3 regions of the Bovifimicola ammoniilytica genome follow, and region 3 is predicted to be linked to each of the others. Evidence: riboswitches for the same ligand, from Rfam matches in the RefSeq annotation. Region 3 holds a riboswitch; each other region holds the start of a gene.
The links. Region 3 has a riboswitch for cyclic di-GMP ahead of OCV48_RS03750 (hypothetical protein). Riboswitches for the same ligand answer to the same signal wherever they lie in the genome.
Positions count from the first base shown of each region.

Region 1: it holds a riboswitch for cyclic di-GMP, as region 3 does, so the genes downstream of both, OCV48_RS11005 (helix-turn-helix transcriptional regulator) here and OCV48_RS03750 (hypothetical protein) in region 3, are expected to answer to the same signal.
Region 2: it holds a riboswitch for cyclic di-GMP, as region 3 does, so the genes downstream of both, OCV48_RS08840 (hypothetical protein) here and OCV48_RS03750 (hypothetical protein) in region 3, are expected to answer to the same signal.

Region 1 covers NZ_JAOQJN010000008.1:73,664-76,954, forward strand. Annotated here, with positions in the region: gene OCV48_RS11000 (hypothetical protein) at 1-451, opposite strand, end outside; gene OCV48_RS11005 (helix-turn-helix transcriptional regulator) at 476-1,879, opposite strand; cyclic di-GMP riboswitch class I at 2,304-2,371, opposite strand; gene OCV48_RS11010 (response regulator) at 2,335-3,201, opposite strand; gene OCV48_RS11015 (LuxR C-terminal-related transcriptional regulator) at 3,264-3,291, opposite strand, start outside.
Region 2 covers NZ_JAOQJN010000006.1:1,985-5,275, forward strand. Annotated here, with positions in the region: gene OCV48_RS08830 (hypothetical protein) at 1-509, shown strand, start outside; gene OCV48_RS08835 (Mbeg1-like protein) at 496-1,080, shown strand; cyclic di-GMP riboswitch class I at 1,131-1,247, shown strand; gene OCV48_RS08840 (hypothetical protein) at 1,360-2,136, shown strand; gene OCV48_RS08845 (calcium-binding protein) at 2,123-3,291, shown strand, end outside.
Region 3 covers NZ_JAOQJN010000003.1:2,654-5,944, reverse strand. Annotated here, with positions in the region: gene OCV48_RS03755 (DNA gyrase/topoisomerase IV subunit A) at 1-938, shown strand, start outside; cyclic di-GMP riboswitch class I at 1,298-1,414, shown strand; gene OCV48_RS03750 (hypothetical protein) at 1,527-2,297, shown strand; gene OCV48_RS03745 (Mbeg1-like protein) at 2,284-2,856, shown strand; cyclic di-GMP riboswitch class I at 2,907-3,022, shown strand; gene OCV48_RS03740 (hypothetical protein) at 3,134-3,291, shown strand, end outside.

The DNA of each region.
Region 1 (3,291 bases), on a different contig from region 3:
CAAATGTATCGTCATAAGCCCAGGTAACCGTATAGACACCGCTGCCCGCCTTACTTATCTCGATATCATACATATCTGCTTCTGCAACGGTGTAGACCTGCCAGCCATCTTCTTCCACACCATCTACTTTATCTCCATTAATTTTAGCCTCAATGGAATATCCAAACTGCGGAAGAATTGATATCTTATGCATATCAGCTTTTTCCACATTAACCATATTATCTGTTACCACGCAATCATCAACTTTAATGTATGGTCCAAAAGTATCTAATAATTCCAGTCCTGACTTAATGTTTACTGTTACCGTCTTAGGATTAACTAATCTTACATCTGCGCCTTGCACATTTTCACCTGATAGCATTGTCCCAAACACACATATCATAACTAAGCCTAGTAACCATGCCATTTTATTCTTAAATTTTAATGACTTTTTCTTCTTTGTCTTAACCATATTTCTCACCTGCTTTCTCATATTTTATACATTCTTTCTCCAATTATAATAAAACTGTATAAGACCAATACGTGATTTCGTATCAGTTTTATTATTCAAATTGGTTATATGTCTGTATAACACTGCTCTCGACATTGAGATTTTAACCGCTATATCCTGTACATTTTCATCAGAAATTAACAGCGTTTTCAGCACTTCACTTTCCCTTGGCGTAAGTGAGAATTTCTCACAGAATGTCCGGAATTTTTCTTCTTCATCTGCCTCATAAGTCACTTTTTCCTTTTCATCTGTATCTGTTTTTCTTTCAAACTGATTTGAATAAATATACAGAACAATACTTATCAACGCAAACAGGCATAAAGCTGTGATTATAATTAGCATTACGTCGTTCTTAAGCAGGGCAACTGACAACGCTCCCGTAAGTATGGCGCACAAATTATTAGTAGCACGCCCAAGTCCCGCAAAAAGTTTCGGGACTTTCGTATTCCCCGACAACTCTATAAATGCTGTAGAAAAGAACACAACAAAGAACCCTGCCGAGATGTAGAAAAGTATTAACCCAACTAAGAAAGGTCCTCCCAGTTCAGTAACTACGACACATATTGTAGACAACAGCGTTACACAATACATTGTAATATTCATATATTTTCGTTCACCAATATCATATATAAAGCCTGCCATCAGACCGCTTAGAGCAAGAATAAGCCGTGGCCATTGTCCAATATCGACGCTCCCGCCTGCGTGTACTAAAGTTACGGAAATATTTAATGTAGAGAAAATGCAGCTCATAAGTACAACTGCAAGTGTCAAGGCTACACCTGCAATTAAAGGGCTCTTCATATTTCCCATTCCATTTATGTACAATACATTTTCATCTGGTATATAATCTTCTAACTTCATAATCAGCACCACGAATACTGCTAGTGTCACTGCTACGAATACCGATTCTCCAAGTTCACTAAATACCAGATTATTATTAATAAACTGCATAAATATACCAAGTGCATACGCAATACCAATATTTTCTGCTAAATGTTTACGCTCGCTTATGACAACGCTGAATATATAATGAATCTCACCTCCTAATATTCCTAATACAGCAAACAACAGACACCCCGGCAGCAATACTGACATATACGAACTGTGCCTGCATATCGTAAAAATGCATATTATACCGGCCAATGCGCTTGCAAATGCCATAATGTATTTGCTGCTGCCACTTATGATTTTGTCCAGTATCGGATATAAGAAGAATCCCATACAGCTTGCTCCAAGAATATAGCTTTCTGCCAACACCACACTCTCTGAACTTGCAACATATGTCATCATATTGTCAAACATATATTCTGCGCCCAGAAATACAAAGTTGAAAAATGCCAATGCGACTACAGACAAAATTCTTTTTCTGTTTTCTAAATCTATCTTCATTCGTGTAGTGTTCCTCTCTTCTTAAATCTAATAATTAAAACTCAGATTTCAAACTTTATGCTTTATACTTCAACTTTCAAGTTTCAAATCTCTAATCTCTAATCTCTAATCTCTAATCTCTAATCTCTAATCTCTAATCAATATTATATATATTACAAGATTTATGTCTATATTATAAACAAATGTCACCCATATTCAAGGTGACATTTGTCTCTAACTGCAGTTTTTATAACATTTGTGTAGCTTTTGCACGATATTTAATTGTTCTATTTATATAATAACTTCTTTAATTGTTCCCACAACATTTATATTTTCTTATATCTTATTTTGGTATATTTTTAATCTTTTTCTTAAAGGCAAATTCTATCTAAAAATATACTATTATTCCAAGACACAAAAAAAGCTGCAATAAAACTTTTCGTATTATTGCAACCGAACTATCTATGTAATATACCTTAGACTTCTAGCTTTGCATCCATGCATTTCTCAATAATTCTCGTAACTATTTCCTTATCAAGTGGCTTTAAGATACAACCTGCAGGTTTTAATCTGATAATTGATGCAATATTTCTCTTTTCTGCAATCTTCGTTAAGAACACAACCGGAAGTTTCCTTAATTCCTCATCGTTTCTTATCATTTCCAGCATTATCCTCCCCTCACACAGAGGCATTTCATAGCTTAAAAACATCATATCCGGTCTGTCTTTTTCTAACATACGCATTGCCTGTAATTCAGTACCCGCTGCTGATACTCTGTATCTGTCTCCAATAATTGATTTCATATCGTTATAGATTTCATCATCATTATCTACCAGCAAAATATGTTTTCGTTTGTCAGCATCAGCTTCATTATCCAATTCAGCTTCATCCCATATATCCGTTTTGTTTTTAATTTTATCCTCATTTTCTATATAGTTACTTACATCTGATATATCTTTATGTTCTGCATTTTCATCTTCCGTTATATGCAATCTGTCCGCAATGCATTTCATAATATCCCTATTCTTAATAGGCCTATATAAATGTGTATACTGCGTTTTAGAATACAGCATCTCATACTGCATCGTATCTTCTTTTTTACCTATGGTAATTATAGGAATAGCTGCATGTACAATCGTCAGGATATAGAATAGCTTTGAACTTATATTCTGATAACAACTTATAAATACCACCACCATATCCGGTCTGAACATTCTAATCATATGCGATACATCTTCCGCATTCTTCATAGAACACAACTGAACCTGATACCGACTTAACATAGCCTCTTGTATACAATGGGCCGTATCATTAAAATCTGCTACAAATAAAATTCTTTTCATAATCGTCCCTCCTGATATTCAGTGGTAGTAGTTCTATACAAATATTTCATTTCCTGCGTAAATCACAAAATATTATTTTCTTTTGCAACC
Region 2 (3,291 bases), on a different contig from region 3:
ATGATGATTCAGATAAAGATGGATATTATGATTCTTACATAGTAATATCGGATGATTATATGTGTGATATTGTTAATAATAAAATTAAAGTTGAATTGGACAGTAATGTTAAGAATGTAATAGTTAATAAATTTATTAGTGATATATATATAACAGAACGAAACATATCAAAAATAGAAGGATTTTGGGGTTTTTCAAGCGATTTCAGTTTTAATGAGAAAAATAATACTTTGGATGGTTTATTAAAAAATGAAAATGTATATATAACATATAGAATTGAAATTCCTGAAAATGAATTTAGTATGGATTATGAAAAGAATATTACAGAAATATTAAAGCCTAAAATATCAGAAGATATAATATCGATTTCTTTAGTATCATATCCGGAAGAAACTTATTTAAAAAGAGAAAAAATATATAAAGAAAAAGGATATGAAGAAATTGGCGGATTGATTGGAACAGATGAAATCGATTTTTTTATAGAGGAGGAAACAAATGAGTCTAAGTAATGAACAATTATTATATTTATCAGCATTAGCATACTATAATGTTGATACTGTAGATGTGAGTAATAAAAATGTTAAAAATATTATAAATGGTGTAAGGAAAGGTGAAAAAACAACTTGTTTTGATGGAGCAGCAGGATATAGCGATAAAGAACTTGGAATGGATAAAATTATAGCATTTATAGAAAATGATAGTGAATTAATGAAATTACAAATGGTATATCCTAGTGGTATTGATAATACTACATCATCAGTATGTTTTGTAAATACAGAAACGTCAGAAGTTTATGTTGTATATTGCGACAATTATATAGATAGTCCTTATGAGTATAAAGATGAAAATGGAAACATTAATAGTAATTCTACATGGATTAGTAATATGAAAGGGGCAGTTGAGTGTGATACAGTAGAGCAAAAACTTGCAGTAGAGTTTTATAATAATGCTATAAGTGCTGCCAGAAATGTATTAAATAATGTGGATGGAGATATAGATATAACTGTATGTGGACACTCGACAGGTGGAAATCAGGCACAGTATGTGACAATTGCGTATGAAAAGAAGTATTGGAAATGAAAAAAATGTTGAAAAAAGTAAGTTAATAAATTATACTGTAAATGTAAAAGAGAGATAAAGGGCAAACATACAGAAATGTATGGACGCAAAGCCAGGAGTCTACGGGTAGTTATTGAGGAAAGTAAGTTGTTAGTATAATAAATACCTAAGATAGTTCGGTTGCATAACGTATTCGTTATGCTTTTTTTAATTTTAAAATAAAAAGCATAAAAGAAGTAAAGGAGGGCAGAAGATATTAATACAAAAGAAAAGGAAAATAAATATTATAGGAGGAAATGAATGAAAAAGATAAAAAAAAGTATGTTAATAGTGGCGATATTTTCAGTAGTAATTATAAGTGCTACAGGGTGTGATAAAAAAACAGTAATGAATGCAGACAAGTGTGCAGAAGTGGCTCTTGAATATATGGAGAATAAATACCAAAAAGACTTTGAAGTAGTAGATAGTAGGCAAATGAGAAAATATATTGGTTCAGATAATTATGCAAGAGTTATAGTTAAAATTAAAGGTGAAGAAGAAGAGTATTGGATTATATTATATCCAGACGGAGATAAAGATATAGATAATGATGGATATTATGATTCTTACAAAGTAATATCAGATGACTATATGAGTGAATTGGTAAAACAAAATATTTTGAAAAGAGAATTTGATACTTTATCTAATGAAATGGGAGTTAATAGATATATTAGTGATATATCTGTATATGAAATATGTCAAATAAAAGGTTTTTGCGGTTTTGCAAGTAGCTTTTATATTGAAAGTGAAAATAATACTTTAGATGGATTATTAAAAAATGCAAATGTATGTATATCATATAGAATTGAAGTTCCTGAAAATGAATTTAATCAGGATTATGAAAAGTATTTTAAGAAAATATTAAAGTCTAAAATGTCAGATGATAGCATATCTATTTCAATAGTATCCTATCCAGAAGAAACATATTTAGAAAGAGAAAAAATATATAAAGAAAAAGGATATGAAGAAATTGGAGGATTGATTGGAACAGATGAAATAGATTTTTTTATAGAGGAGGAAACAAATGAGTCTAAGTAATGAACAGTTATTATATTTATCAGCATTAACATATTACAATATTGATACTGTAGATGTGAGTAATAAAAACGTTAAAAGTATTATAAATGATATAAAGAAAGTTGAAAAAACAACATGTTTTGATGGGATAGCAGGATATACAGATAAAGAACTTGGAATGGATAAAATTATATCATTTATAGAAAATGATAGTGAGTTAATGAATTTACAACTGATATATCCTGACAAAAAAGATACTACTACATCATCAGTTTGCTTTATTAATAAGGACACATCAGAAGTATACGTAGTTTTTTGTGGAAATTATATTGATAGTCCCTATATAGTAAGAGATGATGATGGGAAACAGATAAATATAAGTGAATGGACAGAAAATGTTAAAGGTTCATGTGTATCAGATACGGAGTCGCCAAAAAGAGAATTAAAATTTTATGAAGATGCTATTAATGCGGCAAGAAAAGAATTGAATAATATTGATGGAGATATAGATATAACTGTATGTGGACATTCAACAGGTGGAAATCAGGCACAGTATGTGACGATTGCGTATGAGAAGAATCAGGGTAAAAATTATTTACAGAATAATGATATTGATAGATGTGTTTCGTTTGATGGACAAGGTTTTTCAAACGAATTTATAAATAAATATAAGGAAGATATTGAAAAAAAATCAGATAAAATAATATGTTATGAACCAACAGTAAGTTTTGTGGGATCCTTATTAAAGAGTCTTCCAGGTATAAAAAAGAAATATATAAACATTGGAAGTCCGAATTCATTTGGAGTTGGCTATCATATGCCAGCAGAATTGTTAGATGAAAATGGTAATTTTAAGGAGGAGGGAGATTCAAGTTTTGTTAGCCGTTTAATAAAATCAATATCATCAAAATCTGTATTTATTGCAAATAATATATTTAATATAAATATGGAAAATGCAAGTGATGGAATTGGGAAGTTTATTGATGAAATGATGGCAGAGGGGAATGATGCAGAGGTCTCATGGAACAAATTAATAAACAATGAAGATGTTAAAGAATATTTGTATGTAGCTAGTGGAGTATTTTATTATGATACATTTTTAAATAACTTAGAATTAAGACAAAATAATGAATTTAATGAACTCGTTAATAAGTATAATGAAGGGATATCAGAAAT
Region 3 (3,291 bases):
ATACGGATAAAATCTGTATTTTCACAGATAACGGTAATCTTCATCAGGTAAAAGTAATAGATATACCATTTGTCAGATTCAGAGATAAGGGAACACCGATTGATAATCTGGGTAATTATGACAGCAAAGATGAGAATATTATATTTATTACGGATACTTCGAAAATGGCGGAACGAAAGTTGTTATTTACTACTAAGACAGGTATGATGAAACTCGTTGACAGCAGCGAATTCAATGTTACTAAGAAAACAGTAATGGCAACTAAGTTAGGTGCAGGAGACTTACTTGTAAATGTCGCTATAACTGACGCAGTTACGGCAGCAGTCATTAAAGATGGAATCTCACAGGCAGGTTATGAAAATGCATATAATCCTGTTGCGTTATCCGGTGGTTCAGATGATATGGGAGAATTTAACGGATTAGATAATGATTTAGGCGGCGGCTTCAATGATGACTTTAATAATGGTTTTGGAGATGACTTCAGTGGTGGATTCGGAGACGACTTCACAGGAGGTTATGGAGACAATTTCACACAAATGAGTTTCATGGATAATCTTGATAATCAGAACTCATCAGATACAGCTTCATCAAAAGAAAATTTATCAGAAACGGATGTAAATGGCAATTCTAATCCTGATAGCAATACAGGTGAAAATGGTAGCACAGGCAATGAGCCTTCGGAAGAAATACTGACTAACGAAATGGTAGTGCTTCAGACTGAAAAAGGAATGTTCCTGAGATTCTCATTAAAGGAGATACCTGAGAAGAAGAAAGGTGCTATCGGTGTCAAGGGAATAAAACTTAATGCAGGTGACAGCGTGTCAAATGTATATGTGCTAGATGCAGGCGACAATATGATTGTGAATTATAATGATAAAGAAGTGGCTTTAAGAAAGTTAAAGACTCTAAAACGTGGGGCAAAAGGAACAAGGAAGTAAAAGATATACACATGATGAAGTGTTTGCAAAACTAAGGGGCTAAGGGTGACAGTTAATGATTAATACTAATTATCAACTTAGATATTTGACATAATTCTTGATATATGATGTGAATAATTCCACATCATATATCAAGAATGAGTTATCTAACTCTAAAGTTGCAAATGATTTGAATTAATAATTGAAATGATATTAAATGGGTGGTTCTGATAACTACCCATTTATAATTTAAAAGATGTTTGTTAAGCTGCAAATATAAGTTTATTAATATAATTTGTGATAACCAATATATTAGAAACTGTGAAGAATAGAAAAATGTTGAAAAAAGTAAGTTAATAAATTATACTGTAAATGTAAAAAGAGATAGAGGGCAAACATACAGAAATGTATGGACGCAAAGCCAGGAGTCTACGGGTAGTTATTGAGGAAAGTAAGTTGTTAGTATAATAAATACCTAAGATAGTTCGGTTGCATAACGTATTCGTTATGCTTTTTTTAATTTTAAAATAAAAAGCATAAAAGAAGTAAAGGAGGGCAGAAGATATTAATACAAAAGAAAAGGAAAATAAATATTATAGGAGGAAATGAATGAAAAAGATAAAAAAATGTATGATAGCAATAGTTGTATTTGCAACGGTAATTATAAATTCTACAGGTTGTGAAAGTAAGCCGATTATGGATGAGGATAAGTGTGCAGAATTGGCATTGGAATATATGAAAAATAAATATCAGAAAGATTTTGAACTTGTTAGTAGCGTACAGAATAAGAAAGTTATTGGTAGAAAAGGCTACGCTACAGTTAGAGTGCTTACAGATGAAGAAAAAAAATATCGTGTTATAGTGTATCCAGATGGTGAAGAAGATACAGATAAAGATGGATATTATGATTCATATAAAGTAATATCAGACGATTATATGTGTAAATTAGTGGAAGAAAATGTGAAAGTTGAGTTAGATTATATAATTAACAAGGCAGGTTTAAAACAATTTATTAGCAATGTGTATGTGGATGAGATATGTAGAATAGATGGTTTCTGTGGGTTCGCAAGCGATTTTTATATAGAAAATGGAAATGATAATTTGGACGCTTTATTGAATAATAAGCAAGTATATATAATATATAAAATTGAGGTACCTGAAAGTGAATTTAATATAGGTTATGAAGAGAGTATTACTGAAATATTAAAACCTAAAATATCAGAAGATGTTATTTCTGTCTACATTGAATCATATCCAGAGAAAATATATTTAGAAAGAGAAAAAATATATAAGGAAAATGGATACGAAAAACTTAATATGCTAAAAGGAACAGATGAAATAGATTTTTTTATAGAGGAGGAAACAAATGAGTCTAAGTAATGAACAGTTATTATATTTATCGGCATTAGCATACTATAATGTTGATGGTAAAAAAAATGTTAAAGATATTGTAAAGATAATAGAGGAGAAGAAATATACAACTTGCTTTGATGGAGTAGCTGGATATACAGATAAAGAGCTTGGAATGAATAAAATTATATCATTTATAGAAAATGACAGTGAATTAATGAAATTGCAAATGGTATATCCTAGTGGTAGTGATAATACTACATCATCAGTATGTTTTGTAAATACAGAAACATCAGAAGTTTATGTTGTATATTGTGGAAATTATATAGCAGGAAATTATGAATATAAAGATGAAGATGGAAACATTAATAGTAATTCTACATGGATTAGTAATATGAAAGGGGCAGTTGAGTGTGATACAGTAGAGCAAAAACTTGCAGTAGAGTTTTATAATAATGCTATAAGTGCTGCCAGAAATGTATTAAATAATGTGGATGGAGATATAGATATAACTGTATGTGGACACTCGACAGGTGGAAATCAGGCACAGTATGTGACAATTGCGTATGAAAAGAAGTATTGGAAATGAAAAAAATGTTGAAAAAAGTAAGTTAATAAATTATACTGTAAAAGTAAAAGAGAGATAAAGGGCAAACATACAGAAATGTATGGACGCAAAGCCAGGAGTCTACGGGTAGTTATTGAGGAAAGAAAGTTGTTAGAATAATAATACCTAAGATAGTCAGGTTGCATAACGTATTCGTTATGCTTTTTTTATTTTAAAATAAAAAGCATAAAAGAAGTAAAAGAGGGCAGAAGATATTAATACAAAAGAAAAGGAAAATAAATATTATAGGAGGAAATGAATGAAAAAGATAAAAAAAAGTATGTTACTATTGATAGTATTTGTAACAGTAATTATAAGTTCTACAAGTTGTAAGAAAAAAGTATATATAGATGTAGACAAGTGTGCAGAAGTGGCACTGGAATATATGAAAACTAAATATAATGAAGATTTTGAAGT